4 regions of the Pseudomonas sp. BIGb0164 genome follow, and region 3 is predicted to be linked to each of the others. Evidence: predicted binding sites of a transcription regulator. Region 3 holds the regulator's gene; each other region holds the start of a gene.
What was found. Region 3 encodes FliA, which starts transcription of late flagellar genes. Its sites were predicted from a motif close to CTAAAGTTTNNNNNNNNNNNGCCGNTAA; they were not measured.
Positions count from the first base shown of each region.

Region 1: the regulator FliA is predicted to act here: its motif matches at 1,041-1,068, upstream of flgM (flagellar biosynthesis anti-sigma factor FlgM).
Region 2: the regulator FliA is predicted to act here: its motif matches at 921-948, upstream of M2394_RS02500 (methyl-accepting chemotaxis protein).
Region 4: the regulator FliA is predicted to act here: its motif matches at 1,189-1,216, upstream of M2394_RS04600 (methyl-accepting chemotaxis protein).

Region 1 is NZ_JANUEA010000005.1:317,602-319,781, reverse strand. Features, by position in the region: gene M2394_RS15735 (flagellar brake protein) at 1-65, opposite strand, end outside; gene M2394_RS15730 (flagella synthesis protein FlgN) at 162-632, opposite strand; gene flgM (flagellar biosynthesis anti-sigma factor FlgM) at 681-1,004, opposite strand; gene flgA (flagellar basal body P-ring formation chaperone FlgA) at 1,146-1,910, opposite strand; gene M2394_RS15715 (chemotaxis protein CheV) at 1,991-2,180, shown strand, end outside.
Region 2 is NZ_JANUEA010000001.1:584,729-586,908, reverse strand. Features, by position in the region: gene M2394_RS02500 (methyl-accepting chemotaxis protein) at 1-863, opposite strand, end outside; gene M2394_RS02495 (M91 family zinc metallopeptidase) at 1,043-2,180, opposite strand, start outside.
Region 3 is NZ_JANUEA010000007.1:397,373-399,552, reverse strand. Features, by position in the region: gene fleN (flagellar synthesis regulator FleN) at 1-734, shown strand, start outside; gene fliA (RNA polymerase sigma factor FliA) at 731-1,471, shown strand; gene M2394_RS20530 (chemotaxis response regulator CheY) at 1,639-2,013, shown strand; gene M2394_RS20525 (protein phosphatase CheZ) at 2,032-2,180, shown strand, end outside.
Region 4 is NZ_JANUEA010000002.1:141,079-143,258, forward strand. Features, by position in the region: gene nhaA (Na+/H+ antiporter NhaA) at 1-960, shown strand, start outside; gene M2394_RS04600 (methyl-accepting chemotaxis protein) at 1,298-2,180, shown strand, end outside.

The DNA of each region.
Region 1 (2,180 bases), on a different contig from region 3:
TCCAGAGGCGTGGTGAGGACCTTGGGTGGCTGCGGGGCATCTTCCGCATTGAGGGCGTTGAACACGGTTCTTCCATCTCCAGACAAAATACGACTTCACGCAAGAACAGGCATTTTGCCAGCATGTAGCGCGCCTTGGATAGGGCGCGCTGAAAACCGGCGTCAGGCTTGGCTGCGAGTGCTTGGCTTGACCAGGCGCGAGGTGGAGCCTTGGGCGTTGTAGAGGGCCGGAGGCTCTCCGCCGTGGAGTATACGCAACTGGTTGGCGGTCGTGGCTTGCTGAAGCTGGATCGACTGACCGTTGAGCAGGTTGGCTTCCTGGCACTGGGCGAGCAATAGATTGAGGGCGTTGCTCTGTGCCAGCAGTTGGTCGCCGACCGAGGAGTGACTGGCCAGCTGTGCGAGGCCGTCGTGATCAGCCGGCAGGCCCAGGCTGATGAGAATCTGGCTGCGCTTCTTGCCATGCTGTTCCAGCAGCACAATCAGCGACTGCTTGCGTGCGAGGATTTCCTCCAGCAAGCGCATGTCCCGGCCGTACAAGGCCAGGGACTCTTCTTTGAGCAGCTCGAGCAAATGTTGCGTCGGCGCCAGATCGTCAATGATCAGTTGAAGCAAATGTTCGTCGTGGTGCATGGCTGGCCTTGGGTTTTAAGCGTCCAAAAGCCCTGCGCAGGCCTTTGCCTAGCGCTCGGCTTCGAAGTTAAGCAGCTTGCTGGCTACACGGTTGCTGTCGACTTTATAGCTGCCATCGGCGATCGCCTGTTTCAACTCGGCCACACGGGCTTTGTTGACTACCGGTTGATCGCGCAGCGAGTCAGTGACCTTCTGCAACTGTTGAGCCTCATTGCTCAGGTGTACCGATTCCCCGCTTTGGCTGGCACCGGCCTGCTCTGCCTTGGCGGGCAGGGGCTGGGACTTGGCATCTACGCTGTCCTTGGCACCGCTGGTGCGCGTAGAACCGGGCAAAGCCTGGGCGTTATTCAAACGGCTGAAATCAATGACCATAATAAAAAACCTCTGGGTATTTGGACGCTTGCCATGTTTTCGGCCATACCCGGACAAACTTTAGGCTCGATTGACAATAAACCTGTTTGCGCGAACGTCTGGCGCACAGTGTAGGAAAAGCTGGCGTCCGATACCAGTGATCTATAAAGCCACCTCGACTTGACCGGGGGCTGTCACCCGCGCCTTGATCACGCGGTTGGAATTCAGGTTTTTCACGCGGATCTGCTCGCTCATGCCGCCGTTGGACAGCGCCTCCCCGGGCATTTTCACGTTCAGCGCGCCGCTGCTGGCAGAGATGACCACTTGGTCGCCCTTGCGCACAACCTCGGCCTGCTCCAGATGCACCAGGGTTATCACCTGGTCAGTGACCATTGGTCGGGTCAATTTCTGCCCGATGGCCTGGTCCAGCGAAGTCAGGTAGCCCTGGTTGATCAGGCTGATATCCCGTTCACGTAGGGCGACGTCCTGGTCACCAATGATGCCGGTGCGCTTGAGCGGGCGGGTCACCACCACCACGTCACGGAACAGCTTGACCTGCGCCGGCACGAACACCGTCCAGGGCGACGCACCTTCACAGCGTACTTTTACCGTCACGCGGCCAATCGGCTGGGCCGGGCTTTCCAGGGTGGCTGTCAATTCCTTGTCGCACGCCGGCATGCGCAGGCGGGGGTCCAGCTGGTTGACCTGGATTTCGTAGCGCCCGGGCGTCTGGGTGGTCGCCAGATAATCTTCTACAGTGAACTCAAGAAAGCCCTGGGTGACGCCGATAAGTAGATCAGGCAAGGTGACGTTATCTGCGCGGGCCGTGGCCCCTGTGCCCATGGCAAGCAATGCCAGCGACGCACATAGGAAGCTGCGTAGTCGCTGCGGAGCAAGGCGTCGGGAAACTGTCGTTTTAAGGTTCATGACCAATAAAAAGCAAAGCTCGTGCCGTTTAATGTTGGGTACGCGTCGTACCCCTTAGGTTTTAGCGTAGGAGTCTGGGCATGGCAGGTGTAATGGATTCAGTAAACCAGCGCACACAGCTGGTAGGGCAGAATCGCCTGGAGTTGTTGCTTTTTCGCCTGGACGGCAAGCAGCTATATGGCATCAACGTGTTCAAGGTGCGGGAAGTGCTGCAGTGTCCCAAGCTGACGATCATGCCCAAGTCCAGCCCGGTGGTGTGTGGCGTTGCCA
Region 2 (2,180 bases), on a different contig from region 3:
GTGCCTTCGATCGGGCGCAGGTAGAAGGTGCTGGCCACGCCACCGTTGTCGAATTCACTGCGTTGCAGCCCCTGGTCGCGATGGGCCAGGGCTTTGCTGACCTGGGCGGCAAACGCCGAGCTGCCGGCCAGCTCGCTGATGTTTTTCAACACCACCGGGCTGTTGATGCGCGAGCTGTTGCTGATGATCTTGCCGTCGCCCTCGACGATCAGCATCTGGCCGCCGATGTCTTTTTCCTTGCTGGCCACCAGCTCGTTGAAAAAGCCCAGGGTCACGTCGATGGTGGCAACGCCGTAGGCCGCGCCATCGCGCTGGATCGCCATGGCGCAGTTGGTGCGCGGCTCCTGGCTGGCGTCATCCTTGTAGGCCGCCGCCCAGGCACACTGGCCACGTGGCGAGGCGAGGCCGCCTTTGTACCAGCTCTGGTCGTAGTAGTTGGGCGCGGCGTCGCTGTTCCAGAAGGTGTTCACCGTCAGCTTGCCCGAGGCATCGCGGTGCCAGAAGGTGCTGTGCTTGTTGCGCCCCGGGGTGCGCTGGTTCGGCAATGGCCAGATGCCGCCGCCGAAGACTTTCAGCTCGCCATACTGGTCCACCAGGCCCGGCAGGACCTTGTCGATGGCATCGCTGTCGAGCAGGGGAATGGTCTGGGTGATGCTGCGTTGCTGGGCTTGAACCTTGTTCAATTCGCCCTTGATCTGTTCGGCCACCTCGGCGATGCGGTTGAGCACCACCTGTTCTTCGGTGTGGCGCAGCGTGGGCGCGACCAACTGGCCGATACCCACGACGGTCAACACGAATAACACCAGGACGAACAGCACCAGAAACAGGGTATAGCGGGCTTGGATGGAGCGCAGTGGGGGCATGGGGTCGTCCTTACGAAGCGTTTATTATTCACGCGGCTTTCTTGGAGCTTCGTAGGGCTATCGGCTTGGGTGTCAGGAGCTTTAGGTACGTTCGTACAAGAAAGTCGAGGCGCCGTTTGCCGGCGCCTCATTCTGATGAGGGGGTCGCTCTTTGAGCGCAGCAGCGCTGACTTTTGGCGTTACAGGCCTCGACCCTGCGGGCTAGGGACAAGCTGGTGGAATTTTCGTAGTGGCTTGCCCATTTCTTCATTCAGAGCGTTTTCTGTGAAGTGCTTCGGGTTGACCGTCGTGGGCGGGGTAGAGGGGTCATCATCGAGATCAAAAGGTGTGGCGCTATTGGGTACACCAATAGCCTGGTACTCTAAGTTATTGGTCAAGTTTTTGCTGTCTGAGTCGTCCTTGGTGGACGGATCGTCGACTTTGCTGCGCCCTCTCAGGAAGGTGCCCTTTGCGCCATTCCAGGCGTGGGCTATTTCATGGTAGAGCGCTGTCACGGGAATAATCGTATTTCCGTTATGTTCCTCGATGATCGACCGCTCGTCGAAGTTAATGACGCCGCGGTCAGCGCGAGAACCGGCTACGCCATCGGTGATTCGCCCAAGGGCCGACAAATCAACCTTTCCTTTACCCTCGGCTCTCAGAGCATCCAAGGCCTTACTGCCAAAGTCGTAACCGGAGGCACCAAACCCGATGGGATTGATGCTGACACTGGCGCCATTGGTGTCAGCGAGCTCATCCATCTCGGCGAGGACCTTCTGACCATTAGGCGAACTACGGAAGAACTCCAGATCATCGGCCACGCGTTGCTTGAAGTTTTCATCACCGGTTACCGTAAAACCCCGCTCGCCCGCGTTGCTGGTTGCAACGGGGGTAAAGGACGAACCCCTGTTGCGGTCAAATTCATCGTTGATCTTCGCGTAAATGCGGTCGTGGGCGTGGTTGTTTCGTATCTTGTCCCGGCCTTTACCGGTATAAAACGTCGTGCTGTCATGCCCGACAAGTTCATCATCACCGTTGCCACCGTGCAGGACACTATGCCCGTTGCCTGCGAAGAGTTGGTCGTTGCCGTTGCCCCCGTCCAGGTAATTTTGCTTTTGTTTTCCCCCCGCGCCCGCGTAGAGACGGTCGTTGCCATTGTTGCCATACATGACGCTGTTACCGGTGCCGCCGATGAGGGTGTCATCACCTTCATTGCCTTCGGCATAGCCCAAGCCGCTGCCCAGGCGCAGCGTATCGTTGCCAGCTTGACCGTACAGTCGCGTTCTTCCGCCTCCCGCTTGAATATCATCGTCGCCGTCATCCCCGTACACATCGACA
Region 3 (2,180 bases):
AGCTTGGCCGTCGCGTCATGCTGCTGGATGCTGACCTGGGGTTGGCGAACGTCGACGTTCTGCTGGGGCTGACACCCAAACACACCCTCGCCGATGTGATCGAAGGCCGTTGTGAGCTGCGCGATGTGCTGCTCCAGGGCCCCGGTGGCATTCGGATCGTGCCGGCGGCCTCGGGCACCCAGAGCATGGTGCACCTGAGCCCGGCGCAGCATGCCGGCCTGATCCAGGCCTTCAGCGATATCGGCGACAACCTCGACGTGCTGGTGATCGACACCGCCGCCGGGATCGGCGAGTCCGTGGTCAGCTTCGTGCGCGCAGCGCAAGAAGTGCTGCTGGTGGTCTGCGACGAACCCACCTCGATCACCGACGCCTACGCCCTGATCAAACTGCTTAACCGTGACTACGGCATGAACCGCTTCCGCGTGCTGGCCAACATGGCCCAAAGCCCGCAGGAAGGGCGAAACCTGTTCGCCAAGTTGACCAAGGTCACGGATCGCTTCCTCGATGTCGCCTTACAATACGTCGGCGCAGTTCCTTATGACGAGTGTGTGCGCAAGGCCGTGCAAAAGCAGCGTGCGGTCTATGAAGCGTTCCCTCGTTCGAAGTGCGCACTGGCGTTCAAGGCCATTGCCCAGAAGGTCGATACCTGGCCGTTGCCCGCCAACCCACGGGGGCATCTGGAGTTTTTCGTCGAGCGATTGGTGCATCAGACGAGCGCAGGACCCGTGCTATGACAGCGACTGGCTACAACGCGTACAAGAAGTCTGCCCGTGACAGCCAGGGCGAGTTGATCGAGCGCTACGCGCCGTTGGTCAAGCGTATCGCCTATCACCTGCTGGCACGCCTGCCGGCCAGCGTCCAGGTCGAAGACCTGATCCAGGCCGGCATGATCGGCCTGCTCGAAGTGTCGACCAAATACGACGCGAGCAAGGGTGCAAGTTTCGAGACGTATGCGGGTATCCGTATTCGTGGCGCAATGCTCGATGAAGTGCGCAAAGGCGATTGGGCACCGCGTTCGGTGCACCGCAATACGCGCATGGTCAGTGATGCAATTCGCGCAATTGAAGCAAAAACCGGTCGTGACGCTAAAGATCATGAAGTTGCGGCCGAACTCCAATTGAGTCTCGATGATTACTACGGGATTTTGAACGATACCTTGGGCAGCCGCCTGTTCAGTTTCGACGACCTGTTGCAGGACGGCGAACACGAAGGGCTGCACGAGGACGGCGCGAGTGCACATCTGGAGCCGTCGCGTGACCTGGAAGATGAACGCTTCCAGGGTGCGTTGGCGGACGCGATCGCCAATTTGCCGGAGCGTGAGCGACTGGTGTTGGCGCTGTACTACGACGAAGAGCTGAACCTCAAGGAAATCGGTGAGGTCCTGGGGGTCAGCGAATCGCGTGTCAGCCAGCTGCACAGCCAGTGCGCAGCCCGCTTGCGGGGGCGATTGGGAGAGTGGCGCGCGCGCTGACAGGCAGTGTGGGGACACTGCAGACGCTACCGTGAAAGCCAACGCTTTCGCGGGTTCGTACCGTGGTGCCCTGGGCAGTCCTTTTTGTGTAACGCCTGTTGATTGAAATGGCGCGTCCAGGTGCTGGGCGCGTTTAAGACTGCTTGGAGGTCGAATTGGACAAGAACATGAAAATCCTCATCGTTGATGACTTCTCAACGATGCGGCGGATCATAAAAAACCTGTTGCGTGACCTTGGGTTCACAAACACGGTCGAGGCGGATGACGGCATTACAGCGATTCCGATCCTCAACAGCGGGAGCATCGACTTTCTGGTAACCGACTGGAACATGCCGGGCATGACCGGTATCGATTTGCTGCGCCACGTGCGTGCTGATGAAAAACTGCGCAGCCTGCCTGTGCTGATGGTGACCGCCGAAGCCAAGCGTGAGCAGATCATCGAAGCCGCCCAAGCCGGGGTGAACGGTTACGTGGTCAAGCCATTCACTGCGCTGGCCTTGAAAGAGAAGATCGAGAAAATCTTCGAACGCATCGGTCATTGATGCTGCCACGGGGGAGCTATGGAGCATAAAGAAACGTCACAGGGAGACTTCGAGTCGACCCTGAAAAAGCATGCTCACCAGTTGGTCGACAGCCTTGAAAAAGGCCAGTTCGGCGACGCGGTGCAGTTAATCCATGAGCTCAACCAGACCCGTGACCGCGGCCTGTA
Region 4 (2,180 bases), on a different contig from region 3:
TTCTTCCTGCTGATCGGCCTGGAGGTCAAGCGCGAGCTGCTCGATGGCCACCTCTCCAAGCCGTCGCAAGTGGTGCTGCCCGGTGCAGCGGCCATTGGCGGCATGGTGGTGCCGGCGCTGATCTACTGGGCGCTGAACAAAGGCAACTCGGCCGCCCTGGCCGGCTGGGCGATCCCCATGGCCACGGACATCGCGTTCGCTCTGGGCGTACTGGCCCTGCTGGGCAAGCGCGTGCCGGTATCGCTGAAACTGTTTCTGATGACCCTGGCCATCATTGATGACCTGGGCGCGATCATCGTCATTGCCCTGTTCTATTCCACTGACCTGTCCGGTGCCTCCCTCGCCGGCGCGGCAGCCTGCCTGATCGCCCTGATCGCGATGAACCGCCTTGGCGTGATCAAGCTTGGCCCCTACCTGATCATCGGCTTGATCCTGTGGGTCTGCGTGCTCAAGAGTGGCGTGCACGCCACGCTGGCCGGCGTGACCCTGGCGTTCTGCATCCCGATGCGCACCAAGAATGCCGAGCCTTCGCCGTTGCTGACCCTGGAACACGCCCTGCACCCCTGGGTGGCCTATGGCATCCTGCCGCTGTTCGCCTTCGCCAACGCCGGTGTCTCGCTGACCGGCGTCAGCCTGGACAGCTTCACCCACCACGTACCGATGGGCATCGCCGCCGGCCTGCTGATCGGCAAGACCGTCGGCGTGTTCGGCCTCACCTGGCTTGCCGTGAAGACCGGCCTCTCCGCCCTGCCTTCGGGCGCCAACTGGGGCCAGGTCTTCGGGGTGGCGATCCTGTGTGGTATCGGCTTCACCATGAGCCTGTTCGTCGGCTCCCTGGCGTTTGTGCCGGGTGTCAGTGAGTTCGCCGGGGAAGACCGTATGGGCATCCTGACCGGTTCTATCCTGGCAGCGTGCATTGGGTATGCGGTCACGGCGATGGCGAGTCGCAAGAAAGCCTGAGCCTGTTCGGGAGCCGGCTTGGCTGGCTCCTGAGTGACGCCCTGCAACATCGGACGTGAATAAAATGCTCGTTGTCAGCTGCTGTGAATGACGCATGGATGACATAGCAATGTTCACCTGAGGCCCAAATACCTCATACACGAAACCTCAACCGCTCACCCGGTTGAGGTTTTTCTTTTTCCGCCGCCACCCGCAACATGAAACTTACCCACCCAGCCCCCACCGCCCCTAAAGACTTCACGCCCACCGCCGACTAGCTGGTGTGGCGCCTCGACTGTCCCGGCCCGGGACGCCCGACTTTGCTCTTCAACGCGTTTTCAGCCCGAGCGTAAACCCCATGTTCCTGAGAAATATAAGAATCGCGGCCAGAGCCTTCATCGGCTTCGCTGCTATTGCGTCACTGAGTGTGTTTCTCGGTCTGTTTGCGCTCAAGCAGATCGGCGAAGTCCAGTCCCAGGCGGCCGACATCCAGAACAACTGGATGCAGCGCGTCAGGATACTGGCCCTGGCCAACGCATCGCTCGACCGTTTTCGCCTGGGTGAAATGGCGCACATCCTGTCGTCCAGCGATGCCGATATGCAGACCTACGAAGACAAGTCCGCCGGTCGCCTCAAGGCCGTCAAGGAGCAGTTGACCCAGTACGCGGCGCTGTTGCGTACGCCGGAGGAAAAATCACGGCTCGAGGTGTTCAACCAGAGCCTCGAGGCGTACGCGAAAAACCATACCGAGATGCTCAAGCGCTCGCGCTCAGGCGACAAGGCCGGCGCGCGGGACTTTCTCAATAGCATTCGAGAAAGCTATGAGCAGATGACCAAGAATTTCGACCAACTGATCGACCTTGCCAACAAAGGCGCAGAACAGGCCGGCATGACGTCCGTCGGTGCTTACCAACATGCGGTGAGTGGCATCACGCTCGTGATCCTGTTGGTGAGTGGCGGCACGGTGCTGGTGGCCTGGTTACTGACGCGCAGCATCACTGGCCCGATCATCGAAGCGGTGCATGTGGCCGAGACCATCGCCAAGGGCGACCTGACCCAACCGATCACCCCCACGGGCAACGACGAAGCCACGCGTTTGCTCAGGGCCCAAGAGGTCATGCGCAATAACCTGGTACAGACCCTGCGGCAGATCACCGGCTCGTCCAGCCAACTGGCGGCGGCGGCCGAAGAGCTCAATGCCGTCACTGCCGAAGGTAGCCGTGACCTGCAGCAGCAACATG